DNA from 3 places in the Aeromonas genomosp. paramedia genome. Region 2 is predicted to be linked to each of the others. Evidence: predicted binding sites of a transcription regulator. Region 2 holds the regulator's gene; each other region holds the start of a gene.
The links. Region 2 encodes LexA, which represses DNA repair genes until DNA is damaged. Its sites were predicted from a motif close to ANCTGTNTNNNNANACAGNT; they were not measured.
Positions count from the first base shown of each region.

Region 1: a site for LexA is predicted at 5,810-5,829, ahead of umuD (translesion error-prone DNA polymerase V autoproteolytic subunit). Genes of this name have one in related genera too.
Region 3: a site for LexA is predicted at 4,127-4,146, ahead of ruvA (Holliday junction branch migration protein RuvA). Genes of this name have one in related genera too.

Region 1 covers NZ_JAAROG010000003.1:384,281-394,075, forward strand. Annotated here, with positions in the region: gene HB860_RS04325 (DUF3100 domain-containing protein) at 1-381, opposite strand, end outside; gene HB860_RS04330 (GNAT family N-acetyltransferase) at 601-1,815, shown strand; gene HB860_RS04335 (GNAT family N-acetyltransferase) at 1,977-2,483, shown strand; gene HB860_RS04340 (SRPBCC family protein) at 2,543-3,043, opposite strand; gene HB860_RS04345 (GNAT family N-acetyltransferase) at 3,226-3,657, shown strand; gene umuC (translesion error-prone DNA polymerase V subunit UmuC) at 4,118-5,377, opposite strand; gene umuD (translesion error-prone DNA polymerase V autoproteolytic subunit) at 5,358-5,801, opposite strand; gene HB860_RS04360 (DUF3283 family protein) at 5,917-6,105, shown strand; gene HB860_RS04365 (hypothetical protein) at 6,253-6,699, shown strand; gene HB860_RS04370 (type I restriction-modification system subunit M) at 6,885-9,332, shown strand; gene HB860_RS04375 (restriction endonuclease subunit S) at 9,332-9,795, shown strand, end outside.
Region 2 covers NZ_JAAROG010000030.1:26,066-35,860, forward strand. Annotated here, with positions in the region: gene plsB (glycerol-3-phosphate 1-O-acyltransferase PlsB) at 1-1,673, opposite strand, end outside; gene lexA (transcriptional repressor LexA) at 1,878-2,504, shown strand; gene HB860_RS20570 (hypothetical protein) at 2,964-3,173, shown strand; gene HB860_RS20575 (SCO family protein) at 3,388-4,014, shown strand; gene HB860_RS20580 (MATE family efflux transporter) at 4,043-5,401, shown strand; gene trmL (tRNA (uridine(34)/cytosine(34)/5-carboxymethylaminomethyluridine(34)-2'-O)-methyltransferase TrmL) at 5,451-5,915, opposite strand; gene HB860_RS20590 (ATP-binding protein) at 5,997-7,352, opposite strand; gene HB860_RS20595 (response regulator) at 7,349-8,041, opposite strand; gene fieF (cation efflux pump FieF) at 8,128-9,039, shown strand; gene cysE (serine O-acetyltransferase) at 9,048-9,795, shown strand, end outside.
Region 3 covers NZ_JAAROG010000031.1:91,680-101,474, reverse strand. Annotated here, with positions in the region: gene HB860_RS21120 (TIGR04219 family outer membrane beta-barrel protein) at 1-496, shown strand, start outside; gene HB860_RS21115 (SDR family oxidoreductase) at 563-1,243, shown strand; gene HB860_RS21110 (3'-5' exonuclease) at 1,394-2,023, opposite strand; gene HB860_RS21105 (proline--tRNA ligase) at 2,219-3,943, opposite strand; gene ruvA (Holliday junction branch migration protein RuvA) at 4,200-4,814, shown strand; gene ruvB (Holliday junction branch migration DNA helicase RuvB) at 4,890-5,900, shown strand; gene cydA (cytochrome ubiquinol oxidase subunit I) at 6,838-8,394, shown strand; gene cydB (cytochrome d ubiquinol oxidase subunit II) at 8,407-9,543, shown strand; gene cydX (cytochrome bd-I oxidase subunit CydX) at 9,558-9,674, shown strand; gene HB860_RS21075 (cyd operon YbgE family protein) at 9,661-9,795, shown strand, end outside.

The sequences.
Region 1 (9,795 bases), on a different contig from region 2:
AATGGCGATCAGGATGGGCAGCAGGTTGCCTATCTCCTGCAGGAAGAGCGGCACGCCGACGCTCAGGATCATCTTGAGGTTGGGGATGATCATGCCCGCATACTGGGTGCCCAGGATCAGCAGGCTGAAGCCCACCATCTTGCCGCAGAAGCCCTCTTCCTTCTCGCCAAAGAGGCGCTTCCAGCCGGGGATGCGATCCTTGACGGGCTTGGCGGAGACCATCATGCCGATGATGACGGCAAAGAGCATGGGCAGTATGGGGATGATGGCGATGCCTATCCTGATCTCCTGTTTCCCGATGAGGTACTGGGCCACGAAGATCAGCAGGGCGGTCGCCAGGGTACTGACTAACACCGTTTTGAGTGGGCTGGTTTGCTGCATAGTGTGTTCTCTTGTTATGCGTTGTCATTCACGAGCGGCGCCGGCCGCAGCGAGATGGGGGCATGATAGGAAGGGCAGGGGGGCATTAATGTGACCGCCATCAAGCTGGCCATATGGCATTTTTTCATGGGGTATGCCGTTTAACCATGCTAAATATATGGGTTAACAAACCATTAGCAGCCGGTTATGCTGCGCCGTTCGGCGGTCGCAGGGGGAAGCATGGAACTGTTGATAGAAGAGGCGCTCTGGCAGCCCTGCTGGCAGGGGGCGCTGCAGGGGGGGCAGGGGCAGGGCAACCGTTGGCAGTTGCTGCGCGGCAGGGGCGGCGAGCAAGGGGCAGTGACCCCTGCGCCCTGGGCCCGCTGCCCGCCCGACGGCATCCTCTCGGCCAGCGGCTTGCTCGCCGCCTGGCTGGGGGAGGATGAGTCGCCCCTCATGACGGCGGACCCGAGCCGCCAGATCCTGATCTCTGCCTCCAGCGTCCTCCTGACCCTGGCCAAGGAGAGCGGCCTGCTCACCCTGGGGCCCAATGGGGCGGACATGCGCCTTGGCGCCGATGGGGATCTGGCCGCCGCACTGCAACGCCTGCTGGCCCGGCGCCTGATGACCCCCGTGTTGCGCGAGTCTGGCGATCAGGGGACAGCGACCCTGGTACTGCGGCCGCTGCAAGCCACCGACGAGCCGGCCATACTGCGCTACTGCTCGGATGAGGCGCTTGCCCGCTACACCCTCAACATCCCCCACCCCTATCCACCGGAGGCGGCCCGTGACTGGCTCGCCATGAGCGGGCGCAAGGCCGCCCTCGGGCTGGGGCGGACCTGGGCCCTGACATTGCCCCCAGGTGATGAGCCGGCCCCTCTGCTCGGGGTCATCTCCCTGCACTGGCACGGCGAGCTGGCCTGGTGGGTGGGTGTCCCTTGGCAAAACCGCGGGCTGGCCACCCGGGCGGGACGGCTGGTCAGGGCCTTTGCCTTCGAGCAGCTGCGCCTGCCCGCCCTGACCGCCCGCCACATGCCGGGCAACCTGGCCTCCGGCCGGGTGATGGCCAAGCTCGGCATGCGCCATTGCGGTCGGCGGCCCGGGTCGGCACGCCAACCCGCTGAACTGGATCATTGGCGGCTGGATCGCCCGCCGCACCTGCCGGACGACCTCAAGGGGGCGCTGGCCCCCTGGCTCGAAGACGATCGGGTGGCGGTGGCCATTCTCCATGAGGACGAGATCGGGGGGCAGGAGGTGGCGCTCTTCATGGAAGGAACCGAGGCGAGCGGCGAGCGGCGCCTCCCCGCAGGGCTGACGGTCAGGTGCCATCCGTTCGCCTGGCTGGCGCCTGAGGCCCCCGGAGTGCAGGCCCATGGTGGCGGCGTCCTGCTCAAGGACAGGGGCGAGCTTGGCCTCGGGTATCTGCTGCGGTTGCTGGGGGAGCCTGGTGCTTGATGCTGGCGAAGCCGGTGGGAAGAAGGTGCATTGCGAGGCTTTGTGCACGAATGGCCATTCGTTTTCCTGAGTCAGCCCTCCCATTTTCGGATAAAGGCATTCAAGTCAGGGACCACTTCTGTGAAATAATGGCCGCCCTGCTGTACGAGGAGTAACCCTGTATGTTGAGAACCGAGCGTCCCGGCGACATGCTGCCAGTCTACGAGCTGGTGAGCGCCGCCTTTGGTCGTCCCGACGAGGCCGAACTGGTCAATCGCCTGCGCGAGTGTGGGGCCGCCGTGGTCACCATGGTCGAGGAGGAAGAGTACGAGTTCATGGGGCACCTGATGCTGAGCCCGATCACCATTGATGGCCAGGAAGGTCCCTGGCTCGGGCTGGCGCCGGTGGCCGTCCATCCGGACTGGCAGGGGCAGGGCATCGGCTCGGATCTGGTGCGGGAAGGGCTGGATACGGCGCTGGAGATGGACTGGAAGGCGGTGGTGGTGCTCGGCGATCCGGCTTACTATGGCCGCTTCGGCTTCAGACCCGCCAGCGACTTCGGCCTGCACTGCATCTACGAGGTGCCCGCCGACTGCTTCATGGCGATGGAGCTGCAGCCCGGGGGGCTGGCTGGCCTGCGGGGCGAGGTGCTCTACCACCCCCTGTTCGACGAAGAGCCGGTGGAATAACCACCTGAATGCCATAGAAAAAGGACCCGTGCAGGGTCCTTTTTCATTTCAATCCCCCCTCACTGGGCCAGGGATTTCAACTGCTGCTTGCCCGGCGGGTTGTTCCAGTCGATGGGACCGTGGGTGAAGCGATACTGCAGCCTTGGCAGACTGAGCTCCAGCCACTCCTCCCTGAAGTAGGCATAGCCCAGGTCCCAATCCGGGTCATTGGCCCAGCCGGTTTGCAGGAAATGGAGCCGGGTGCCCTGACCTTCGGGCACGAAGCGCAGGCTGACCTGGGTCTTCTGCTGACGGATATGGGGAAACTGGGGCGGGAAATTCCAGCTGAAGCTGAGCAAGTCATGGGGCATGACCGCCATCACCCGGCACCCTTCACTGCCGCGCTCCCCCAGCGGGGCTTCTGGCCTGAAATAGATTTCGAAAGGACCGTTGGGTTCCGGCACCATCAGACACTCCGGCGCCAGGAAGCTGCGCAGACCGCTCTCCGTGGTCCAGGCCCGCCAGACATCGTCGATATGGGCGGGTACCAGAATACTGCCTTCTATTTGCTTGTTATCCATAAATCAGTGAACCTCAAACCAGTCATGGACGGGACCCAGGCAGTATAGCCCCTAAGGCGATAAAATAGGCAGCCCTGCGTCACAGCATCACGTATTCAAGGGGGTCCATATTGCTGATTTGACAGCGCGGCGGGATCCATCGAGAGTGGGAGGCAGTGAGCAGGCAAATCAAGGATGTCTTCATGATCAGAATGATGCGAGATGCAGATGAACCCATGCTGGCGCAACTGTTCCTCAAGGGGAGGCGGCAGGCCTTTCATTGGGTCGAGCCCTCCCTGTTTAGGCTGGAGGATTTTGCCGAGCAGACCCGGGGTGAGCAGATCTGGGTGGCGGAGAAGGGCGGTACCCCCTGCGGATTTATCTCCATCTGGGGCCCTGACAGTTTCGTGCATCACCTCTATGTGGTGGCCGACTGGCATGGGCAGGGAATGGGGCGGGCCTTGCTGGCCGCCGGGCTGGCTGGACACAAGCCCCCGGCATCCCTCAAGGTGGCCACCCGCAACACCACAGCGCTGGCGTTCTATCACCGGCTGGGTTGGGAAAATACCGATGAAACGGGGCACTGTGACATCACGGGGCCCTGGCGCAGACTGGTCCTGACATCCGGCGACTAGTCTCCCTCGCGAGGACGCCCTCTGCCACGGCAGAGGGCGGCATCAGCCCTCCACAGCCCCCGACCAGGCTGCCAGCGCCGGCTCAGACATGAACGCAATCCATAAAAAAAGGCCACTTCCTGCGAAGTGGCCTTTTCCAAACGTGCTGGGGGAGGTTGAACTGGATGGTTAATTTATTGATTTAAAATAAAAATCGCCAATTCAGAAAATTTTAATATGCCTAACCGTATGCCTAACATCAGAACTTCTGCAATAACATAGTGTTATCTGGGCTGGAATGGTCATATGTGGTTAATTGGCCGTGGAGGAAATTTTAACTCTCACCTTTCTCAAAAGGTAACTGACTCTTGCGAAAGTTGGCGCTCTCTGTTGTATCAGCTCCTCGTTTGGAAAAAAATTCCCCGTCCAAAATTTACCTGTCCAGCGAGCTTTGAATAGACTGTTCAACCTTCGGTGGCTTTTACCTCGCCACCGGCAGGTCCTCCCAGCGTGTGGTGTAACAGGGACTCAGGTGCTCTTGTCGCATCATCCACTCAGGCGACCCCGTGCCTTGGCTGGCAAAGCCTACCCCTCCCAACCCCTTGGCTTTGATCTGATCCATCACGGCCATCAGCGCGTCCGATTGAGCGGAGGACGGGGCAAACAGGTCAGCCTGTTGCTGCCCCTTGGGGGTGAACTCACTCAGCATGACGCCACCCTTCTGATAGCGGTAACCGTCGCGCCAAATCTGCGGTAGCAGCACGTTCACTTGCTGCAGCAGCAACCGGGTGTCATCGCTAGGGCAGACCAGCCGGATGCCCGCCTGCTCACTGTAGTAAGGGGCTCGTTCATCAAAGGGGCTGGTCCGCACGAACAGGTGCACCCGCTGGCAGCACATCCCCTCGGCCCGCAGCTTCTCGGCTGCGCGAGCCATAAAGCCTGACAACGCTTGAGCCATTTCCCCACGGTCAGTCACGCGCTCCCCAAAGGAACGGCTCGAGAGGATCTGCTGCTTCGCCGCCGGTTCAACGGTCAGCTCCGCGCAAGGCAGGCCACGCAGCTCCTGTACGATCCGCTCGACCACCACGCCGTATTGGGCGCGTAACCCTTTGGCATCGCTAGCCACCAAGTCAGCCACAGTGTTGATGCCTTGTGCCACCAACTTGGCTCCCAAGCGCCGCCCTATGCCCCACACCTCATCCACCGGGGTGATGGCCATCAGCCGGGCACGGCGTAGCTCGTCACGCAAATCCACGACGCCGCCCGTGGCAAGCCACTTCTTGGCTGCATAGTTGGCCAGCTTGGCGAGGGTCTTGGTGGGGCCGATCCCAACCCCTACCGTTAGGCCGGTCCACTGCCACACTCGCTGCCGGATCTGTTGTCCATAGGCTGTCAGGTCCCCGGCAAACGACTCCGACAGTGACAGGAATGCTTCATCGATGGAGTAGACCTCCAGCTCGGGGGCCATGGTCTCCAATGTGCTCATCACCCTGCCAGACATGTCTCCATAGAGCGCGTAGTTGGAGCTGAATGCCACACCGCCATGCGCCTCGAACTGCTCGCGGATCTTGAAGTAGGGCCCGGCCATCTTGATACCCATCGCCTTGGCTTCGGGGCTGCGCGACACCACGCATCCATCGTTGTTGGAGAGCACAACGATCGGGCGGCCACGCAGCTCAGGGCGAAACAGCCGCTCACAGCTGGCGTAGAAGTTGTTTACATCAACGAGCGCTATAGCCATCACGCTGCCTCAGATTGCCGATCACATGGGTGACCACTCCGAACAGCTCCAGGGAGAGGCTCATGCAAGGGTCGATAGGCGCGAACGCCGGATTGGCTGGCAGCAGCCGCAACCTCGGCTTGAGCTGCAAGGTCTTTACCGTGAAGCCGCCGTCAAGCAGTGCAATTACCACATCACCATGGCGCGGGGTCAGGCTCTTATCGACTACCAGCAAGTCACCGGGAAAGATGCCGACCCCGGTCATGCTCTCCCCCTCGGCACGCAGATAGAAGGTTGCTGCAGGGTGCGACACGCAGTGGGTGTTAAGGTCCAACTTCCCTTCCAGATAGTCGCTGGCTGGGCTGGGAAAGCCGCAAGAGGCGCGGTGTAAGAACAGCGGGATGGTCACCTCGGCGGGTGATGGGTCTGGGGTTAACAGCTTCATGGCAAAACACCTGTATTTATATACAGCCATTATAGCGCACCACCTTTGAACCAGCGCAAGTCCCGCATGCCACTGATGACGTACCATGGCGCCAACAAATAACAAAGAGGTCAGTATGAGTCACAATCTGTGTGCCCTACCGAAAGAGCAGCAAGAACGGGTCGAGGTCGAGAAGGCCGCCGCATATGCGGTATGGAAGGAGCGCAACGGTTACTTGGCCAGCGCAGAAAGCGAAGCAAGCCAGCATAAGGGTGAGCTGGGCAGCTACTTTCTTGAGCAAGTGGGTAAATACCAACGAGGTTAATTCTCTCAAGCTGGACTGATCGCGCCTCAGTGGACGATCTTGCCATCACGCATCCGCCTGAAAACACGACATGTTAAAAACCTCAGTATCGAGGCTGAGCGGCTGGCCCGGTATAGTCAATAGAGTTCACGTCAGAGGAGAGATGCAATGAGTCACCAACCCGGCTTTTGGTTAGCGACACGCCAGTGGTCGCTGGCCGCACTGCTGCTGAGCCTAACGCCGCAAGTCGTGTTTGCAGCCGACTGCACCTATCGAAAAGATGCATTGGGCCATACCCGCTATCAATGTGACGATGGCAAGCAGGGCACCTTACGTGAGGATGCGCTTGGCAACATCAAAGACTCGGGAACCGGAACGACCTGGCGTAAGGACGCGCTCGGCAATCTTAAGGGGAGCGATGGCACTACCTATCGGCAAGACGCGCTGGGCAATATTCGCGGCAGCAATGCCAAAACCGGTGAACGGGTGACATGGCGTGAAGATGCACTTGGTCAGTTGCGTGCATCTGATGGCACCGTCTGTCGAACCAACGCGCTGGGACAACTCAAATGCCGTGGCGAGAGCACACCGCCGGCCTTGCTGGAAGGCAAATGATGGCTTTTGCAGCAAACGATCTGCCTATCCGTCACTGATGTGATATCCACCATGGTTGCCACGGGGTCAAGTGGGTAAACTCGTTGGCAATCTCTGGCGTGCTCACCCGTATGGGTGCAAACAATCGCCTCTTTTCGTTTTCCATGCGCCCTTGGCGCAAACTGACTCTTATTGGAACCCTTTCCATGGCTATCAAGAAAAACGAACTCTACTCCTCCCTGTGGGCCAGTTGCGATGAACTGCGCGGTGGCATGGACGCCTCCCAGTACAAGGACTATGTGCTCACCCTGCTGTTTGTGAAGTACGTTTCCGACAAGGCCAAGGGTAACCCCTACGCCATGATTGAGGTGCCGCACGGGGCGAGTTTTAGTGACATGGTGGCGCTCAAGGGGACCGCGAATATCGGCGAGGCGATCAACCTCACCATCTCGGCGCTGGCCGAAGCTAATGATCTCAAGGGCGTCATCGACATCGCCGACTTCAACGATGAGGACAAGCTCGGCAAGGGCAAGGAGATGATCGACCGCCTGACCAAGCTGATTGGCATCTTCGAGGGGCTGGATCTCTCCGCCAACCGCACCGAGGGCGATGATCTGCTAGGCGATGCCTACGAATACCTGATGCGCCACTTTGCCACTGAATCGGGCAAGTCCAAGGGGCAGTTCTATACCCCGGCCGAGGTGTCGCGCATTCTGGCCAAGGTGATCGGCATCAGTCGCCAGACGCCGCAAGATGCCACCGTCTACGACCCCACCTGCGGCTCCGGCTCCTTGCTGCTCAAGGCCAGTGACGAGGCGGGACCCAAGGGGCTCACCATCTACGGTCAGGAGATGGATAACGCCACCAGCGCCTTGGCGCGCATGAACATGATCCTGCACGACAATCCGACCGCCAAGATCTGGAAGGGCAATACCCTGGCCGCGCCCCAGTGGAAGGAGGGCAACAACCAGCTCAAGTGCTTCGACTTTGCCGTCGCCAACCCGCCCTTTTCCAACAAGAACTGGACCAGCGGCCTGGATGCTGAGCACGATGAGTTTGGCCGCTTTGTCTGGGGGGTACCGCCGGAGAAAAACGGCGATTACGCCTTCTTGCTGCACATCATCAAGAGCCTCAACAGCCGTGGCAAGGGGGCGGTGATCTTGCCCCACGGCGTGCTGTTCCGTGGCAATGCCGAGGCGCGCATCCGCGAGAATCTGCTCAAACAGGGCTTTATCAAGGGCATCATCGGCCTGCCTGCCAACCTCTTCTACGGCACCGGCATTCCGGCCTGCATCATCGTCATCGACAAAGAGACGGCGCACCAGCGCGCCATCCAGGCCAACGGCTATACCAGCCAGCGCCTGTTTATGATCGATGCCAGTAAAGGCTTTATCAAAGATGGCAACAAGAACCGGCTGCGCGAGCAGGACATCCACAAGATTGTCGATACCTTTACCCGCGAGCAGGTAATTCCCCGTTACAGCCGCGCCGTGCCGCTCTCCGAGATCGCCGCCAACGACTACAACCTGAATATTCCGCGCTATATCGATGCCAGCGAGGCCGAAGATCTGCACGATCTGGCCGCCCACCTTAAAGGCGGCATTCCCAATCGGGATATCGACGCCCTGGGCGCTTACTGGCAGGTGTTTCCGACCCTGCGGGCCGATTTGTTTGCCCCGGCCCATGCGGGTTATAGCCATGGTCTGGTGGAGGCCGCCAAGGTCAAGGGCACCATACTGGCGCACCCCGAATTTGTACGTTTTGCATCTGCTTCACTCGAACCCTTCTCGCGCTGGTTTACCGAGTGCCATCTGCCGGAGATTGAGCCGGGCGAATCGCCCAAGGCATTGATCGAGGAGATCAGCGAATCGCTGCTCGCCGCCTATGCGCCGTTGCCGCTGATCGATAACTACGATATCTACCAGCTGCTGATGGACTACTGGCATGCCGTGATGCAGGACGATGTCTATGTGCTCTCCCAGGATGGCTGGGCGGCGGGCAAGGTGCTGCGCGAGCTTAAAGTCGATAGGGGCGAGAAGCTCAAAGAGACGCCGGATCTGGTGCTAGGCAAGAGTAAATACAAGGCCGAGCTGCTGCCACCGGCGCTGCTGGTGGCACGCTTCTTTGCCGACGAGCAGGCTGCAATCGACGCCTTGCAGGCCGCCGCGGATGAGGCAAGCCAAGCCTTGGAAAGCAATCTGGAAGAGCAGGGCGGCGAGGAGGGGCTGCTGAGTGACGCGGCCAACGACGCGGGCAAGATCAACCCCGCCAGCCTGAAGGCGCGGCTCAAGCAAGCCAGCGATGCCGAGGAAAAGGCGGCGCTGAAAACCGCCATCAAGCTGTTCGAAGCCGAAAGCAGTGCTAAAAAGGCGGTAAAAAAAGCGCAAGAGGCGCTGGATCGGGCGGTGGTTGCCCGTTACCCCAAGCTTCTGGAGAGTGAGATCAAGCAACTGCTGGTGGAGGATAAGTGGCGCGCCAGTTTGCAGGCCGCCATTGAGGCGGAGATTGAGCGCATCACCCAGCAGCTGGCCAACCGCGTCAAAGAGTTGGAGGAGCGCTACAGCGCCACCTTGCCGCAACTGACCCAGCAGGTCGCAGCTCTGGAGGCCAAGGTCGCCGCTCATCTGAAGAGCATAGGGCTGGAGTGGGCATAATGGCAGAACAGATGATGCAAGAGGCAGCAGGCAAGGCGATCCCGGCAGGCTATCAGCAGACCGAAGTGGGGGTTATTCCGGAGGCTTGGAATATTAAGGAGTTACAGCATCTGTGCCGAGTGCCAATCACCTATGGGATCGTGCAATGTGGACCACATATCGTGAACGGTATTCCATATGTGCGTGTTTCAGATATGACGGACAGAGAGCTTAATGTGGATGGAATGCTTAGAACGAGTGTGGAAATTGCAGCAGCATTCGCAAGATCTAGAGTAGATGAAGGAGATATTATTTATGCTCTTCGTGGGAAATTAGGTCACGTAAGGAATGTCCCGCCTTCTGTCGCAGGAGCTAATTTAACGCAGGGTACGGCAAGAATATCCCCGTTGCCAAATGTGTCAAATAAATATATTTACTGGGCGTTGCAAAGTCCTAATGCATTAGAGCAGGCAGCTCAAGAGGC
Region 2 (9,795 bases):
AGCAGGTCCAGATAGGTGTTGATCTGGGCTTGCAGCTCGTCCCGGGTCAGGGCATGGCGTTCGGCGGCCAGCAGCGCCAGGGCGCTCAGGGTCAGGCCGTTGACGGCGGCGGCATCGTTGATCCGGGTCATCAGCAGCTCGGCCAGCCGGTTGACGGTGGGGGCCATCCACTCCGGGCGCTCCTCCCGGCCTATGCTCTCCTTCCAGTGCGGCACGTGCTCGCCGAGGTAGCTGTTGAGGGTCAGCGGCTCGCCGAAGTTGACGAAGCCCCGGCCATAGTTGCGTAGCTTGCGCAGTATGCCGAGCACCTGCAGGAAGCTCTCCTTCTCCTTGCGGCTGCCCTTGAGCTCGTTGTGGTAGGTGTTCACCTCCATCACGTGCTCGTAGCCCAGATAGACGGGCACCAGGGTGACCGGCCTGTCCAGCCCGCGCATCATGGCCTGCAGCGTCATGGCCAGCATGCCGGTCTTGGGGGGCAGCAGGCGGCCGGTGCGCGAGCGACCCCCTTCGGTGAAGAACTCCACCGAGTAGCCCTTGGCAAACAGCAGGTTCAGGTATTCACGAAATACCGTGCTGTAGAGCGGGTTGCCCTTGAAGGTGCGGCGGATGAAGAAGGCGCCGCCGTGGCGGAAGATGGGGCCCGCCGGCCAGAAGTTGAGGTTGATGCCCGCCGCGATATGGGGCGGCACCATGCCCTGGTGGTAGATGACGTAGGAGAGCAGCAGGTAGTCCATGTGGCTGCGATGGCAGGGGACGTAGACTATCTCGTGCCCTTCCTGGGCGAGCTGGCGCACCTGCTCGGCACCGTTGACCGAGAGGCCGCGGTAGAGCTTGTTCCACAGCCAGCCGAGGAAGCTCTCCCCGAGCCGGATCAGCCGGTAGGAGAAGTTGGAGGCGATCTCGTCCATGTAGCCATGGGCGCGCTTCTGGGCTTTTTCGAGGCTGATCCCCTCCCGTCTGGCCTCTTCCTCGATGGCCTGCTGGATCACGCTCGACTCCAGCAACTGCTTGAACAGCAGGTTGCGGTTCGGCAGCTTGGGGCCGGTGGCCGCCAGCTGCTGGCGGCTGAAGTGGGTGCGGGCCACCCGCGCCAGCTTGTGGGCGATGGCCTCGTCGGTGCCGTGCTTGTCCGCCATGTAGCGCAATGAGAGCGGCGGTGAGAAGCGCACCAGGTTTTCGCGCCCTTTCAGGATCACGATCAGCGCCTTCTTGAGCCGGTTCGGGGCCAGGCTGCTGATGATGTTCCAGCCGGAGGCTTCCTCGCCTTCCCGGCCGGGGGCGCGCCCCCAGAACAGGGTGACGGGCACCACCTGGATATCCAGCTCGGGATCCTGCTTGTGCAAGTCCAGCAGCTGGTGGAACTCCTGCAGGAAGGGCAGCGGCTTGTTGCGCGTGCCAAACAGGGGAGGCGGACGATCCAGACAGACGTAGCGCGGCAGCAGCTGGCCACCCAGCTCCAGCGGCGTGAAGGGGCCGGGCAGGCCGAGATCCTCGCAGCACTGTTGCAGGGTCATCAGGTCGGTGATCGAGCTGGTTTTCAGGGCGTAGACGATGGGCCTTGCCGGATCCAGCTTGAGCTCCGTGATGGGATTTTCCGGCAGGCTCTTGTGATTGACCAAGCCACTGACCGGCCATTGCAGGATGGCTCTGGAAATGTTCTGTCCAAGGGACATGTGCGTCTGCTCTCCAAAAAAATGCGGCGTGAGCATAGCAAATCACCGACGGCTTGTCGCCGAGAGGTAGGATGAGTGCCTTTTCAGGATAGAAGGTGCGGGATTTTTGCGACAAGGTGGGGACAAATATCAGCAACGCCTTGCCTTGGCCACAGCACTGTATATACTGCCAGTGTGCTGTATAAAAAGACAGGTGCCTATGCTATGAAACCCCTTACCCCCCGCCAGGCTGAAGTGCTGGAGCTTATCAAGGCGAACATGAGCGAGACCGGCATGCCGCCGACTCGCGCCGAGATCGCCCAGAAGCTTGGCTTCAAGTCGGCCAATGCGGCCGAGGAACATCTGAAGGCCCTGGCCAAGAAAGGGGTCATCGAGATCATGCCCGGCACCTCCCGCGGCATCCGTCTGCTGCTCGAGGAAGAGGAGGCCGCGCCAGAAGAGAACGGCCTGCCGCTCATCGGCAAGGTCGCGGCCGGCGAGCCCATCCTGGCCCAGGAGCACATCGAGAGCCACTATCAGGTGGATCCCGCCCTGTTCCACCCGCGGGCAGACTTCCTGTTGCGGGTGCAGGGCATGAGCATGAAGAACATCGGCATCATGGATGGGGATCTGCTGGCGGTGCACAAGACCCAGGAGGTGCGCAACGGCCAGGTGGTGGTGGCGCGTCTCGATGAAGACGTCACCGTCAAGCGCTTCCAGCGCAAGGGCAGCCAGGTGTGGCTACTGCCGGAGAACGAGGATCTCTCCCCCATCGAGGTGGATCTCTCCAGCCAGCATCTGACCATCGAAGGGCTGGCGGTCGGGGTCATTCGCAACGCCGACTGGATGTAGCCATCGAACATGCCAAGGGGCCTCCTGCGGGAGGCCCCTTCGTTTGTGCGTTTTCCCCGATCTCCTTTCCTCCCCGATCCCCGCCATTGCCGCCGCCCGGATCCACCGCAAACAGTACCGCCACGCATCGTGCATTTCGGATATATCCTTTGAGAAGGCCCGCAGTGTCATGGCCGGATAACCGCCATGACCTTGAGTGTGCCGCCAGGTCAGCATGGGTAGCAGGGATGCATCACAGCTGGGGCGGTGCGGGACAGGGAGAGTCGTCAGGCAGCAGGACGACTCAATACAGTCAGTACGCGACGGTGCCTGGTCTGCCTCCCGATGGCAGTCACACTGGTCGGCGTGGCCTGTTGAGCAAGGAGGACAGGTATGGCTTCAAGCTCGCCGTGGGATCCGGGTCCGGCCGCAACCGCAACCCCCGCATCCTCCATCACCCGATTCATCAAGGGCAGTCGGATGACGTGGTTTTATGCGCTCTGGGTCTATCACAAGGGCGATGGCTGGACCATCTGGCTGGGGTGCCCCAAGGACAAGATTGTCCGCCTGGTTCGTCTGTTCCGCCGCCACCACGACATAGGTTTGCCAGATGCCCCTTGGACGGCCCCGGTCATTCCTCTGCACGCCACTATACGGCGCTCTCAGGGGCAGCGAAGACTGCGACCCTGAGCCCGTCCCCCGAACAGTGTGTGAGCCCCACCCGGTGTGGGGCTTTTCTTTATCCCCGCCATGGCCGGGAGATAGTGGTTGTCTCCTCCCTATGGGGCCCTTTCCTGACCGGGATCCGGACTCGGGACTAGGCAGAAACGGGGCCTGGCGGGTTACAATAGCCCTTCATTGGCCCCGCCATCTGGCTGGTTGAACTAGCAAGGTTCTGTTTTATATGGTTAAACCACGTTTTTCCCTGCTGTTGTTGCTCTTCGTCGGCAGCATAATGGCGGCTTATTACTGGAGCCAACCCTCCCTGCCTGCGCAGGCGGATTATTATCCGGTAGGGCGCGACATCAATCCCTTCACCCTCACGGATGGGGATGGGAAGCCCTTCACCGCCGCCAATCTGGCGGGGCACTGGACCTTCCTGTTCATCGGCTACACCTATTGTCCCGACGTCTGCCCGACCGCCCTGGCGGATCTGCGCTCCATCTACCCGGATCTGAAGAAGATCTCGCCCAGCAGCCAGGTGGTCTTCGTCTCGGCGGATCCCCAGCGGGATGACAGCGCCCGCCTCAAGAGTTACACCGCCTTCTTCCATCCGGAGTTCAAGGCGGCGACCGGCCCCCACCGCGCCCTCTTCCCCCTGGTGCGCAACCTTGGCCTCGTCTATTCCATCGTGGAGAGCGAACGCAAGGATTACCTCATAGACCACTCGGCCTCGATCGTGCTGATCAGCCCCGAGGGCAAGCTGGTGGCCATGTTCCGTCCCAAGGTGGCCCCGGGTGAGGTGCCTCATGTGGACATGCAGACCATGGTCTCCGACTTCGCACGCATAGTGCGGCTGGCCGACGAGTGAGCCGCCGGCGCAGATCGTGCCCAGCTTGATGCCGTCCTGGCTGAGGGATCCCCGCCGCCACAGGGCCGTGTTTGCCCTGGCCCTGCCCATGGTGTTCTCCAACGTCACCACCCCCTTGCTCGGCCTGGTGGACACCTGGGTGATCGGTCATCTCGGTCAGGCCTGGTTCCTCGGGGGCGTCTCGGTCGGGGCAACCCTCATCAACCTCCTGTTCTGGCTGCTCGGTTTCCTGCGCATGTCCACCACTGGCCTGACTGCCCAGGCCCAGGGCGCTGCCAGCGCCGAGGGGCAGCTGGACACCCTGGCGCGGGCGCTCGGCCTCGCCGTCGGGCTGGGGCTGGCCCTGCTGTTGCTGGTGCTGCCTTTCTTGCCGGCCATCATAGGGCTCAGCGGGGGATCCCCCGAGGTGCAGGTCTATGCCGGCGACTATGTCTCGGTGCGGATCTGGAGCGCCCCGGCGGCCCTGTGCAACCTGGTCATCATGGGCTGGCTGCTGGGCATGCAGGATGCGCGCAGCCCCATGCTGCTGCTGATCCTGAGCAACCTGGTCAACATGGTGCTGGATGCCTGGTTCGTGCTGGGGCTGGGCTGGCAGGTCAGGGGGGTGGCTGCCGCCTCTCTGCTGGCGGACTACTGCTCGCTCGGGGTGGGGCTCTGGCTGGTGAGCCGCCGCCTGCGCCATCTCCCGTCCGAGGTGTGGCAGGGCGCCTGGTCGCGCTGGTGGCGATGGCCCGCGGTGCGGCGGCTGCTCGGCCTGAATCGGGACATCTTCATCCGCTCCCTCTGCCTGCAGCTCTGTTTCGCCTTCATGACCCTGCAGGGGGCCAGGCTGGGGGATGTGGCGGTGGCCGCCAATGCGGTGCTGCTCAACTTCCTGATGCTGATCTCCTACGGGCTGGACGGTTTTGCCTACGCGGTGGAAGCCATGGTGGGGCGTGCCATAGGACGGCGGGACAGGCAGGGGCTGCGGGAGGCCATCGTCCTCAACCTGGGTTGGGCCTTGCTGATCGCCTTCGCCTTCGCCCTGGGGTTTGCCCTGGGGGGGCGGCAGCTTATCGCCCATATTACCGACATCCCTGCGGTGATCGCCGAGGCGAACCGCCAACTGCCCTGGCTCATCGCCATGCCCTTGCTGGCGGTCTGGTGCTTCCTGCTGGATGGGGTCTTCATCGGGGCCACCCGGGCTCGCGAGATGCGCAACAGCATGCTGGTGGCGGTGTTTGCCGGCTTCTTCCCGATCTGGTGGCTGTGCCAGGGGTGGGGCGTGGCGGCCTTGTGGGCCGCGATGGCGGCGCTGATGACAGGGCGGGGCCTGACTCTGGGCTGGCTATGCTGGCAACTGGAGCGTGACGGCCGCCTGCTGGGTCAAGGCCGGGAACCCGCCTGACGGGGTCTCATGGTCGGCACCGCCTCTGAGGGCGCCGCGCCGACGGAGGCTAGAGAGATCCCTCATAGCCGAACTGGCGCCAGCTCTCGTAGACGAAGACAGCGACCGCGTTGGCCAGATTCATGCTGCGGCTCTGGGGCAGCATGGGAATGCGCAGCCGCTGCTCGAACGGCAGGCTCTCGATGATCTCCGCCGGCAATCCGCGGCTCTCAGGCCCGAACAGCAGGGCATCCCCCTGGGCGAACTGCGCCGCCGAATGAGCGGTGCGCCCCTTGGTGGTGCAGGCGAATACCCGCTTGGGGGCCACGGCCGCGAGAAAGGCCTCATAGCTCGGCCAGCGCTTCACCTCGGCAAACTCGTGATAGTCGAGCCCGGCCCGCTTCACCCGCTTGTCATCCCAGGCAAAACCCAGGGGCTCTATCAGGTGCAGCCGGTAGCCGGTGTTGGCACAGAGGCGGATGATGTTGCCGGTGTTGGGCGGGATTTCCGGTTGATAGAGCACTATGTCGAGCATGACGGGATCCTGATGCGGGGCTGGGGTGGTGCGAAACGGGCGCCAGCATACCCAGCGCCCGTGCCGATGAAAAGGGGTGGCTCACACCATGGGCAGGCGTATGGTGATGACGAGCCCGGTCGGATGATTGTTGCTGGCCTTGATGGTGCCGCCATGACGCTGGATCGCCTCGGCGGCGATGGCGAGACCGAGACCGGTGCCCCCTGTCTTGGCGTTGCGGGCATCGTCCACCCGGAAGAAGGGCAGGAACAGCATGGGCTGCTGCTCCACCGGCACGCCGGGGCCGTCATCCCTGATGGTCATCACCCACTCCCGTCCCTCCTGATACCAATCCACCTTGATGAACTCGCGGGCATATTTGAGCGCATTGCGCAGCGGGTTCTCCAGGGCCCTCGCCAGCAGCTCGGGCCACATCCGCAGCGACTCGGTCGGCAGCGGTGGCAGCCTGAGCTGTTTGCCGTTCTGGTTGGCCTCGAACATGGCGTCGTCCAGTATGGGCTCCAGCAGATCCGCCAGCGGCAGGGTCACCGGGGCCTCCACGTGCTGCTGGACCCGGGACAGATCCAGCAGATCCCCGATCAGCTTGTCGAGCCTGGCTATTTCGCTCTCGATCCGCGCCAGCTCCGAGCTGTCCCCCTGCTTGCGGCGGATCAAGGCCTGCGCCAGCTGAATGCGGGTGAGGGGGCTGCGCAGCTCGTGGGAGATGTCTGACAGCAACTGTTTCTGCTTCTGGATCATGCGCTTGAGAGTGTCCACCATGTGGCTGACATGATCCGCCAGCTGACCTATCTCGTCCCGTCGTCCCAGGTTGGGGATCCGCGTCTCCAGCTTGCCCTGCGCCAGCTGGGAGACCGACTGCTGCAACTGCAGTATGGGGCGGGTCAGCCGCCAGGCCAGCAGCAGGCAGAGGGGGGTGCTGACCAGCATGGCGATGCCCAGGATCTGGATGGGGTGATCCAGGATCTGGATGAACAGGAACAGATAGGAGTTCTCGACGTTGAGCCCGAAGTAGACGTGATAGCTCTGGCCGTGGTGCTGCATCAGGAAGGGGCCGGCGATGGCCCGCTGGTGCTCGCTGCCCAGCATGGGCCTGGCCGGGTCGTCGGCATCCAGCATGAAGCGGATCACGAACTTGCTCAGCCGGGTGGTGGATTGCATCTGGCCCTTGGCATCGCGCAGGTAGACGTTGTCCACCGGCAACAGTCCGGCCGTCGTGATGGCCTGCTGCAGATCGAAATCCTGGTGCGGATCGGCACCGGCCTGCAGTGCCCGCAGGTTGTTGTTCATCCTGGCCATCTCGTGCTCGGGCAGGGGTATGGTGTTGCGGGGATCCAGGGTGGGCAGTGTCACCACGGCGGCCAGCACGAGCAGCAGCATGAACCAGAACCAGAGAAATATCTGGGTGGAGAGGCCATTGAAGGTGCGGGCCGTTTTCATGCCTGCTCCAGCCAGAGGTAGCCTCGGCCACGCACCGTCTTGAAGCGGGGCTGGCCATCGCTGCGCTCAGGCAGCTTCTTGCGCAGGTTGCTCAGGTGCATGTCGATGGCCCGATCGAAGGGCTCGAGCTTCTTGCCAAGCACCTGCTCTGACAACAGGTTCTTGCTGACGATCTGGCCCGGGCTGCGCAGCAGGCACTCCAGCAGGCCGAACTCGGTGGCGGTGAGCTCCAGCAGCTGATCGTCGCAGCGGGCCTGCTGCAGGCCGGGTTGCAGCACCAGATCCATGAAGCGCAGCTCGTCGGATGCGCCGCGCTGGGGGGAGGGATGCTGGGTGCGGCGCAAGATGGCGCGCACCCGCGCCAGCAGCTCTCTGTCGTCGAAGGGCTTGGCCAGATAGTCATCGGCCCCCGCTTCGAGCCCGTTGACCCTGTCCTGGCTGTCGCCCCGGGCGGTCAGCATCAGCACTGGAGTGTCGTGGGTCTTGCGCAGCCTGGTCAGCATGGCGAACCCGTTGAGTCTGGGCATCATGACGTCCAGCAGCACCAGATCGAATGCCTGCTCTGCCAGCCGCAGCAGCCCCTCCTCCCCATCCTCGGCGACGGTGACGTCAAACCCTTCCAGGGTCAGGATTTCGGTGAGCAGCTGGGTCAGTTCGAGATCGTCGTCGACCAGGAGTATTTTGTTCATTCGGGGTCACTCCGTTGATTTTGCGCGCCAAACTGACGTTCGGGTCAGGGTATAATAGGTTTTTACGCGTCAGAGGAAAGCCGGTTTTGAGCCACCAACACTATTCCCGCTGGGTCACCCTCGCCAGCACGGCGGCGGTCGTCACCGCCACCCTGCTGATCCTGGGCAAGCTGATCGCCTGGTTGATGACGGACTCTTCCAGCCTGCTGGCATCCCTCACCGACTCCTTCATGGATGTGAGCGCCTCCATCATCAACCTGCTGGCCATTCGCTACGCGCTGGCGCCGGCCGATGAGGAGCACCGCTTCGGCCACGGCAAGGCGGAGTCCCTGGCGGGTCTGATCCAGTCGGCCTTCATCTCGGGCTCTGCCCTGCTGCTGATGATGCACGGCATCTCGTCGATGCTGAACCAGGTTCCCGTGGTGCGGCTCGAGGCCGGGATCTGGGTCAGTGCCGGCTCCATCCTGCTGACCCTGCTGCTGGTCAGCTTCCAGAGCCTGGTCATTCGCAAGACCAACAGCGTGGCCATCAAGGCCGACATGCTGCACTACCGCTCGGACTTGCTGCTCAACGCCGGTGTCCTGGTGGCGCTGGTGCTGGCGGGGCAGGGGTGGTACTGGGCCGATGGCCTGTTCGCCATCCTGATCGGTCTGTTCCTGGTGTGGGGAGCCGTCCAGATCGGCTACGAATCGGTACAGGCCCTGCTCGATCGTCAGTTGCCAGAGGAAGAACAAGCGAGAATAATGGCGCTCTGCTGTGCCGTAGAGGGGGTGCATGGCGTACATGATCTGCGCACCCGTCAATCCGGACCGACCCGCTTCGTGCAGTTGCATCTGGAGCTTGACGATCAGCTCCCCCTGGTCAAGGCCCATCAGATAGCCGACGAGGCTGAACTGGCGGTCCGCCAGTCCTTTGAGCGGATGGATGTGATCATCCACATGGACCCCATCTCGGTGCTGACAAAAGAACAACAAGGCACTCACCCTGAACAACAGTAGGCTGCAACATGGATGATCTGGTTGCCCAGACGTGGCAAAAAATTCAGCAGGAAGCGCAGAGCATGGCGGCCCAGGAGCCCATGCTGGCCAGCTTCTTTCACTCCACCATTCTCAACCACAGCGATCTGCGCTCGGCGCTGAGCTTCCAGCTCGCCAACAAGCTCGACAGCACCACCATGCCGGCCATCGCCCTGCGGGAAGTGATCGAGCTGGCCCTGCGCAGCGAACCCGAGTTACTGGCCGCGGTGGCCGCCGACATCTGCGCGGTGCAGGACAGGGATCCCGCCGTCGACCTCTTCTCGACGCCGCTGCTCTACCTCAAGGGGTTCCATGCCCTCCAGGGCTACCGGGTTGCCAACTGGCTGTGGCGCCAGGGGCGTCGCTCGCTGGCGCTCTACCTGCAAAACCAGATTTCCGTGGTGTTCGGGGTCGACGTGCACCCGGCCGCGCGGATCGGCAAGGGCATCATGTTTGACCACGCCACCGGCATAGTGGTCGGTGAGACCGCAGTGATCGAGAACGACGTCTCCATCCTGCAGAGCGTGACCCTGGGAGGCACCGGCAAGGAGAGTGGCGACCGTCATCCCAAGATCCGGGAAGGGGTGATGATAGGGGCGGGCGCCAAGGTGCTCGGCAACATCGAAGTGGGGGTCGGCGCCAAGATAGGGGCCGGCAGCGTGGTGATCAATCCGGTGCCACCCCACACCACGGTCGCCGGCGTGCCCGCCAAGATAGTGGGCCGACCCGAGTGCGACA
Region 3 (9,795 bases), on a different contig from region 2:
TGCCGATGGCAGCTATGACGACAACTACAACTGGAGCGGCTACCTGCAACTGGAGCACGGCATCTTCCTGCTGCCGAACGCCAAGTTCGAGATGTCCGATTTCAGCACCAGCGGCGGCTCCTTCAGCAACGATCTGCTGGCCTATGATCTGAGCCTCTATTACCGCCTGATGAACAACGACCTGTTCCAGCTCGATCTGGGTCTGACCGGTCGTCGCTACGATGGCGACTTCAACACCCAGCACTACTCCTACGACAAGGACGTGCTGATGGCTTACACCGGTGGTGAAGTGCGCATCCCGGGTACCGGCTTTGCCGCCTTTGGTGATCTGCGTGTGCAGGATGCGGACAACTATGACTACCGTCTGGGTGGTTCCTACAAGTTCTCCACAGTGCCGCTCAAGATCCGTGCCGGCTGGCGTGAGGCCGAGATGGACTTCGATCGTGTCGACCAGAGCATCGACGGCTGGTTCATCGGTGGCGAATTCACCTTCTAATCTGACGAAGGGTGGCGATGGGCCACCCGGACGTGTTTGACGGGCAAGGGTGAGGAAGGAGAGATAATGGGCCATATCATAGTGACTGGCGCGGGCTCCGGCCTTGGGCGCGCTCTGACAATCGGACTGGTTGAGCGCGGTCATAGGGTCTCCATGATGGGGCGCCGTTATCACAAGTTGCAGGAGCAGGAACAGCGGCTCGGCAGCGCCGTGGTCGGCATCGCCGCCGATCTGTCCCACCACGAAGAGGTGGAGATGGCCTTCGGTGCCGCCGTGGCCTGGGGTGGCTTGCCTTCCCTCGTGATCCACTGTGCCGGTGTCGGGGAATTCGGTCCTGTCGGTGTCTACACCGCCGAGCAGGTGCGCCGGGTGGTGGAGAGCAATCTGGTCTCCACCATACTGGTGGCCCAGCAGACGGTGCGCCTTATCGGCGAACAAGGCGGGGTGCTGGCCAATGTGCTCTCCTCCGCGGCCCAGACCGGCAAGGCCAACGAGAGCCTCTACTGCGCCTCCAAATGGGGGATGCGCGGCTTTCTGGAGTCCCTGCGGGCCGAGCTGAAAGGCTCGCCCCTGCGGCTGGTGAACCTCTACCCGAGCGGGATCCGCAGCGAATTCTGGGACAACTCGGATCACCTGGACCCGAGCGGCTTCATGACACCGGAAGATGCGGCGGCCTACATGCTCGACGCGCTGGAGGCGAGAAGCAGCTGCCATGTGACCGATCTCTTTATCGGTCGCAACGCCTGAGGCGATCTCCTGCCAACAGGCCCCGTCGTTCACGAAAGCAGAAACAAAAAGCGCGCCAATAGGCGCGCTTTTTTCATTCATATGCAGTGGTAAATACTATCGGGTTTGCTTGTCGTTAAGCCGGGTCATGATGATGTATGTCGGCACATATTATTTCCGCGCCGCATATTCCCGCAGGAAGGATGGGATCACCTGTTTTGGCTTCTTGCCCAGGGTCAGCAGCCATTCAAAATCCGGGTCGATAATGCCATATCGACACGCCAGCTCTTCCAACAAGGCGAGCCAGAGGTGGGCCGTCACCTCGGCATCCGCCAGGGCGCGGTGAAACACCCCGTCATTGGGCAGTCGCTTGTATTGCACCAGGGTGCCCAGCTTGTGATCCGGGGCATCGGGAAACAGCCGCCTCGACAGCAGCAGGGAACAGGCGAACTGCCCGCGGTATCGCGCCGGCAGCCACTCTACTTCCGCGTCCAGAAAGCGCTTGTCGAAGGAGGCGTTGTGGGCGACCAGATTGTCATCACCGATAAAGTCGACGAAATCCGCCATCACCTCGTGGCAGGGGGGAGCCTGTTTCAGCATGGCATTGCTGATCCCGGTGTATTGCTCGATGAAGCTGCTGACCTTGAAGCCTGGATTCATCAGCGCAGAGAACCGCTCGCTGATATGGCCATCCTTGATTCTGACGGCACCGATCTCGATGGCTCTATCCCCTTGTCCGGGTGAAAGCCCTGTGGTCTCGAAGTCGAGCACGACAACGGTATTGGCTGAGGCGATGGACATAACTTCTCGGGCAAGCTGGGTAAAGAGCGTCAGTCTAGGAAATCAGCCGTGCCGTGTACAGGGCAATACAGTTATCTCATTGGTTCACGCTGGAGACGCATTTTTGTGCATCATGGCTGAAAGCCATATAAAAAGCCCCGAGTACCGTGGCACTCGGGGCTTTCTTATGAAAAGTGAAAGGTGGTGTCGGCGTTATCAGCGACCCAGCTTGGCCTTGAGCATGGCGATGATGTCTTTGATCGCCACTTCCTGCTTCTCGCCGGTGCGGCGGCACTTGTACTCCACCACGCCGTTGTCCAGGCCGCGATCGCCGATGACGATGGCGTGCGGCACACCGATCAGCTCCATGTCGGCGAACATCACGCCCGGACGCTCCTTGCGGTCGTCGAACAGGACGTCCACACCGGCGGCCTTCAGCTCGGCGTAGAACTGCTGCGCCTGCTCGGTGACGCGCTCGGACTTGTGCATGTTCATCGGCACTATGGCCACTTCGAACGGGGCTATGGCCTCCGGCCAGATGATGCCGTACTGGTCGTTGTTCTGCTCGATGGCGGCGGCCACCAGACGGGAAACCCCGATACCGTAGCAACCCATCTCCATGGTGACGGACTTGCCGCCCTCGTTCAGCACGCTCGCCTTCATGGCTTCGGAGTACTTGGTCCCCAGCTGGAAGATGTGGCCCACTTCGATGCCGCGCTTGAGCAGCAGCTTGCCCTGGCCGCAGGGGCTGGGGTCGCCTTCCACCACGTTGCGCAGGTCGGCAACCTCGTAGGTAGCGATGTCGCGATCCCAGTTGGCTCCGGTCAGGTGGAAGCCGGTCTCGTTGGCGCCGCAAACAAAATCGCTCAGATGGGCGGCGCTGCGATCGACGATGATGCGACCGGCAAAGCCGACCGGACCTATGGAGCCCGCGTCGCAACCGGCGGCCGCTTTAATCTGCTCGTCGTTGGCGAAGGTGAGCGGGTTGGCGACGCCAGCCAGCTTCTCGGCCTTGATTTCGTTCAGCTCGTGGTCGCCACGCAGCACCAGGGCGATAACGGCCTGCTTGCCGTGCTCGTCCGCTTCGGCCAGTACCAGCAGGGTCTTGGCGATGGCGGTCGGCGCCACGTTGAGGAAGGCGGCAACCTCGTCGATGGTGTGAACGGCCGGGGTGGCGACCTTGGTCAGGGCTGCGGTGGCAGCGGCGCGCTCACCGGCTGGTGCCAACGCTTCGGCCATCTCGATGTTGGCGGCGTAATCGGATGTATCGGAGAAGGCGATCAAGTCTTCACCGCTCTCGGCCAGCACCTGGAATTCGTGGGAGCCGGTGCCACCGATGGAGCCGGTGTCGGCCTGCACCGGACGGAAGTTCAGACCCATGCGGGTGAAGGCGGCGCAGTAGGCGGCGTGCATCTTCTCGTAGGTCTCGATCAGCGAGGCCTTGTCGATATGGAAGGAGTAGGCATCCTTCATCAGGAACTCGCGGCCGCGCATCACGCCGAAACGAGGGCGAACCTCGTCGCGGAACTTGGTCTGGATCTGGTAGAGGTTGAGCGGCAACTGCTTGTAGCTGTTCACTTCGTAACGGACCAGGGCGGTGATCACCTCTTCGTGGGTCGGGCCCAGCACGAAGGGACGGTTGTGACGGTCGGTCAGGCGGCACAGCTCGGGGCCGTAGTCATCCCAGCGACCGGACTCCTGCCACAGCTCGGCGGGTTGTACCACCGGCATGGAAACTTCGATGGCACCAGCATTGTTCATCTCTTCGCGAACAATGTTCTCGATCTTTTTCAGTACCCGCAGACCGGTTGGCAGCCAGGCGTACATGCCGGAGGCCAGTTTACGGATCATGCCGGCGCGCAGCATCAGCTGGTGGCTGATGACTTCAGCGTCGGAGGGGGTTTCCTTGAGAGTGGAAAGCAGATATTGGCTGGTACGCATCGCGGTAGACCTTCGCTAGTTCGGGCCCTTGGCCCTGGAAAATTTCAAGTGCGGAATTTTAACAGGCCGAGCCCCGTGGCCCAAGGGCTAAATTCAGCCAGGCAGGGGGGAAGGGCCGCGCTGGCACGGGTCTTGTCCCCCCGGGCAGGGGAGGGGGAGCGGCAGATCGCGGGACAAGCCCTATGCTGGATACTTATCCAGTTATTCTTTATGCTATGACCCAATTTGCAAGAGTCTGCGTGGCGAGGAAGAGAACATGATCGGTCGCTTGAGAGGCGTCATCATCGAGAAACAACCCCCTGAGGTGCTGATCGAAGTGGGGGGCCTGGGCTATGAAGTGCACATGCCCATGAGCTGCTTCTATGATCTGCCTGAGCTTGGGAAGGAAGCTGTCATTCACACCCACTTCGTGGTGCGCGAAGATGCCCAGCTGCTCTATGGCTTCAACCACAAGCAGGAGCGGGCGCTGTTTCGCGAGCTGATCAAGACCAACGGGGTCGGCCCCAAGCTGGCGCTGGCCATCCTCTCCGGCATGACGGCCACCCAGTTCGTGATGAGCGTCGAGCGCGAGGAGATAAGCTCCCTGGTCAAGTTGCCCGGTGTGGGCAAGAAGACCGCCGAGCGGCTGGTGGTGGAGATGAAAGACCGCCTCAAGGGCTGGGTCAGCCACGATCTCTTCTCCCCTGCCGCCATCAGCCTGCCCGCCCAGGAGAGCCAGCTGCGCGCGCCCGATGCCAGCGAAGAGGCGGCCAGCGCCCTGGTGGCGCTCGGTTACAAGCCGCAGCAGGCGAGCCAGATCGTGGCCAAGGTGGCCAGCGAGGGCATGTCGGTGGAAGCCATCATCCGTGAATCCCTGCGCAGCCTGGTGTGAGGATGACAATGAAGCAAGCGGACCATCCCGGGTCACTGGACTGTGACCGCGGGGATGCAGAGCGTGAGGTAGTGCATGATTGAAGCGGATCGTCTCATCTCGGCCGGTGCCGCCCGCGAGGACGAGGTCATCGATAGGGCCATCCGGCCCAGGAAGCTGGCGGATTACACCGGGCAGGATCACGTCTGCGACCAGATGGAGATCTTCATCGAGGCCGCCCGCCAGCGTGGGGAGGCCCTCGATCATCTGCTGATCTTCGGCCCGCCCGGGCTTGGCAAGACCACGCTCGCGAATATCGTGGCCAACGAGATGGGGGTCAATATCAAGACCACCTCGGGCCCGGTGCTGGAGAAGGCCGGCGATCTCGCCGCCCTGCTCACCAACCTCGAACCGAACGATGTATTGTTCATCGACGAAATCCACCGCCTCAGCCCAGTGGTGGAGGAGGTGCTCTATCCGGCCATGGAGGATTACCAGCTCGACATCATGATAGGAGAGGGGCCTGCCGCCCGCTCCATCAAGCTCGATCTCCCTCCCTTCACCCTGATCGGGGCCACCACCCGGGCCGGCTCCCTGACCAGTCCCCTGCGGGATCGTTTCGGCATCGTCCAGCGCCTGGAGTTCTATAACGTCAAGGATCTCACCGACATCGTCTCCCGCAGCGCCCGCTGCCTCGGGCTCGACATGTCGGGGGACGGGGCGCTGGAGGTGGCTCGCCGCTCCCGGGGGACCCCGCGGATTGCTAACCGTCTGTTAAGACGGGTGCGGGATTTCGCCCAGGTGAAATCCGATGGTCGCATTGATGGACCCATAGCGGCCCGTGCCATGGACATGCTGGACGTGGACAATGAGGGGTTCGACTTCATGGACCGCAAGCTATTGTTGGCCGTCATCGACAAGTTTATGGGGGGGCCAGTGGGTCTCGACAACCTGGCCGCCGCCATAGGGGAAGAGAAGGACACCATAGAGGACGTGCTGGAGCCTTATCTGATCCAGCAAGGCTATCTGCAACGTACACCCAGAGGGCGGATCGCGACACCGAGAGCTTATGCGCACTTTGGCCTGCAACGGCCAGATGAGCAGTAAAAGCAGCCTTTTGAACGACAAACCGCCCCAAGGGCGGTTTTTTATTATCCGGGCAAAAAAAAGCCCACGGCGGATGCGGTGGGCAAAGACAATTCAGGATGGATGTTCACAGACAGTGAGTGCGTCTGCAGACCGGTCGGGAAAAAACAAAGGAGCCGTCGCGAGGCCTCAGAGTCGGTTCATTTGATAGAGTTGAACGAACGAAAGCTTGTAGTAACGGATGGTCTTGGCAACAAACTTTTTCATCATTAATCCCAACAAACAGGTTCGAAATGTTCATCGAATACGTACCGGGAACCCGGAATGACCGGCCTGTATCCAGAGGTGTGCCCTCACTGCGAGGCGCATTGTAGGAGCTCTTGCCGGGCCGGACAAACAAGAAAATCTATGTGTTTCGGATTAGATAAATTAATGTATTTGCGAGGTAGCCCTATCCGCATAAACATGTGTTTTTGCTGGTTTTAAATTGATTTCATGATGGCCTGCACCATTCTTGAAATATCGGATTGATAAGGGCGAGCCTGCTCATATCATCTATTTGTTTAACAGAATTGAAACTATTTTGACGAGAGTTAAAATTGATTTAAATCAAGTATTTACGGTTTAATTTTTTTTGTGAGCAAGCTCCCAAAATTAATGGGAAACGGCTTGTAAGTTGCCTTGAAAAGGCATGTATTGATGATGGGTTTACATTGATTTCAATCAAATAAAGATGATATAAAACAGCCATCATTATAGGCGAGAATAGAACTGCAGTTAATGTTTACCAGATGTTAAACATTAGCTTTTTTTGTTCCTCTATATTGCCTTGTTGTTAATGTGGTGGCAGTCGAATCCGGTCAGTCCGCGAGGGGTGATCGACCATTCGGGGACTTCCAATGGAAGCTTTGTCCTTAAAACTTAAAATAGCCGTGCCAATAATCGGTGAGGAAACATCATGATTGCTGAGCATGTGGTAGACCTATCGCGGTTCCAATTCGCTGCGACGGCCCTTTATCACTTCCTGTTTGTACCCCTGACGCTGGGAATGGCCTTCCTCCTGGCGATCATGGAGTCTGTCTATGTGATGACCAACAACACAGTGTACCGGGACATGACCAAGTTCTGGGGCAAGTTGTTTGGTATCAACTTTGCCCTTGGGGTTACCACCGGGCTCACCATGGAGTTTCAGTTCGGTACCAACTGGGCTTATTACTCCCACTATGTCGGCGATATCTTCGGGGCCCCGCTGGCCATCGAAGGCCTGATGGCCTTCTTCCTGGAGTCCACCTTCGTCGGCATGTTCTTCTTCGGTTGGGATCGCCTCAGCAAGCGCCAGCATCTGGCGGCAACCTGGCTGATGGCACTCGGGACCAACCTCTCCGCCCTCTGGATCCTGGTCGCCAACGGCTGGATGCAGAACCCGGTCGGTGCCGAGTTCAACTTCGAATCCATGCGCATGGAGATGGTGAGCTTCGCCGATCTGGTGTTCAACCCGGTGGCGCAGGTCAAGTTCGTCCACACAGTGGCGGCGGGCTACACCACGGGCGCCATGTTCGTGCTGGGCATCTCCTCCTACTACCTGCTGAAGAATCGTGATGTGGCCTTCGCCCGTCGCTCCTTCGCCATCGCGGCCGCATTCGGCATGGCCTCCATCCTCTCCGTGCTGGTGCTGGGTGACGAGTCCGGCTACGAGACCGGGGAAGTGCAGAAGGTGAAGCTGGCTGCTATCGAGGCAGAGTGGAACACCGAGCCGGCCCCCGCATCCTTCACTCTGTTCGGCATTCCGAACCAGGAAGAGATGCGCACCGACTACGCCATCAAGATCCCTTATGCCCTCGGCATCATAGCGACCCGTTCCCTGGACGGTCAGGTAACCGGTCTCAAGGATCTGAAGAGCGAGCATGAAGTGCGCGTGCGCAGCGGCATGACCGCCTACGATCTGCTGACCAAGCTGCAATCCGGCGACAAGTCAGACGAGACCCGTGCTCGTTTCGACGAGGTGAAGCAGGATCTGGGCTACGGTCTGCTGCTCAAGCGTTACACCGCCAACGTGACCGACGCCACCGACGATCAGATCAAGGCCGCCGTGGATGACTCCATCCCGCAGGTGCTGCCGCTGTTCTTCGCCTTCCGCATCATGGTTGCCTGCGGCATGTTGATGCTGGTGCTGATCGGTCTGGCCTTCTATGACAGCACTCGCCACAAGATCGGTGAGCGCAAGTGGTTGCTCAAGGCGCTGCTGTACGGCATCCCGCTGCCCTGGATCGCCATCGAGGCGGGCTGGTTTGTTGCCGAGTACGGTCGCCAGCCCTGGACCATCGCCGAGATGCTGCCGACCTCAGTCTCCGCATCCAATATCCCTGCGTCCGAGATCTGGTTCTCCCTGATCGGGATCTGCCTGTTCTACACCGTACTGCTGATCATCGAGATGTACCTGATGTTCAAGTATGCGCGTCTGGGCCCAAGCAGCCTGAAGACGGGCAAGTACCACTTCGAACAGAGCAAGGCATAAGGAGAGTAACCCATGTTTGATTACGAAATGTTGCGTCTGGTCTGGTGGGTGCTGGTCGGCGTGCTGCTGATCGGCTTCGCCATCACCGACGGCTTCGATATGGGGGTCGGTGCCCTGCTCCCCTTCGTCGGCAAGAAGGATGTGGAGCGTCGGGTGATGCTCAACACCATGGGGCCGCACTGGGAAGGCAACCAGGTCTGGTTGGTCACCGCGGGCGGTGCCCTGTTTGCGGCCTGGCCCATGGTCTATGCGGCGGCCTTCTCCGGCTTCTACATCGCCATGATCCTGACCCTGATGGCGCTCTTCTTCCGTCCGGTCGGCTTCAAGTACCGCTCCCTGCAGGAAGGCGCCCAGTGGCGCACCAGCTGGGACTGGGCGCTGTTCGCCGGTAGTGCCATTCCCCCCGTCATCTTCGGGGTGGCCTTCGGCAACCTGCTGCAAGGGGTTCCCTTCAGCTTCAACCAGTTCCTGATGCTGACCTACCACGGCAACTTCTTCGGCCTGCTCAACCCGTTCGGTCTGCTGGCTGGCCTGGTGAGCCTGTTCATGATAGTGACCCAGGGCGCTGCCTGGCTGATGATGAAGACCGAAGGTGAAGTGCTGGCCCGCTCCCGCACCGCCGCCATGATCTTCTCCCTGCTGACCCTGGTGCTGTTTGCCCTGGCCGGTGTCTGGGTGAGCGGCATGGATGGCTATGTGATCGTGGGCGCCGTCGCCACCGACGCCGTCACCAACCCGCTTCACAAGGAAGTGGTGGTGCAGGCCGGTGCCTGGATGCAGAACTACAACCTCTACCCCTGGATGATTGCCGCCCCCGTGCTGGGTCTGGTGATGAGCCTGCTGACCGCGCTTGCGGCCAAGCTGGGCAAGGGCTGGATGGCGTTCCTGTTCTCCTCCCTGGCCATTGCCGGCATCATACTGACCGCGGGCTTCTCCATGTTCCCGTTCGTGATGCCCTCCAGCCTGGAGCCGTCCCAGAGCCTGACCATGTGGGATGCCACCGCCTCCTTCAACACCCTCAAGGTGATGACGGTAGTCGCAGTCGTCTTCGTACCGACAGTGCTGGCTTACACCATCTGGACCTACATCAAGATGTTTGGCCGGGTGAGCAACAAGCACATCGAAGACAACCAACAATCGCTCTACTAAGAAGGTGCCCTGATATGTGGTATTTCACCTGGATCCTGGGGCTGTTGCTGGCCTGTGCGTTTGGGATCATCAATGCGCTCTGGCTGGAGCACACCGAGAACCTGGATCGTCAGATCGATGAAGACAAGTGACAGGCTCGCCCGGCTGGCCGCTCCCCTGGAGCGCCAGCCATGGCAAGGTCTGATGTTGCTGGCGGCGGCCCTGCTGGGCGTCGCCATCTTGCAGGCACCGAATCTGGTGGCCGCCAACACC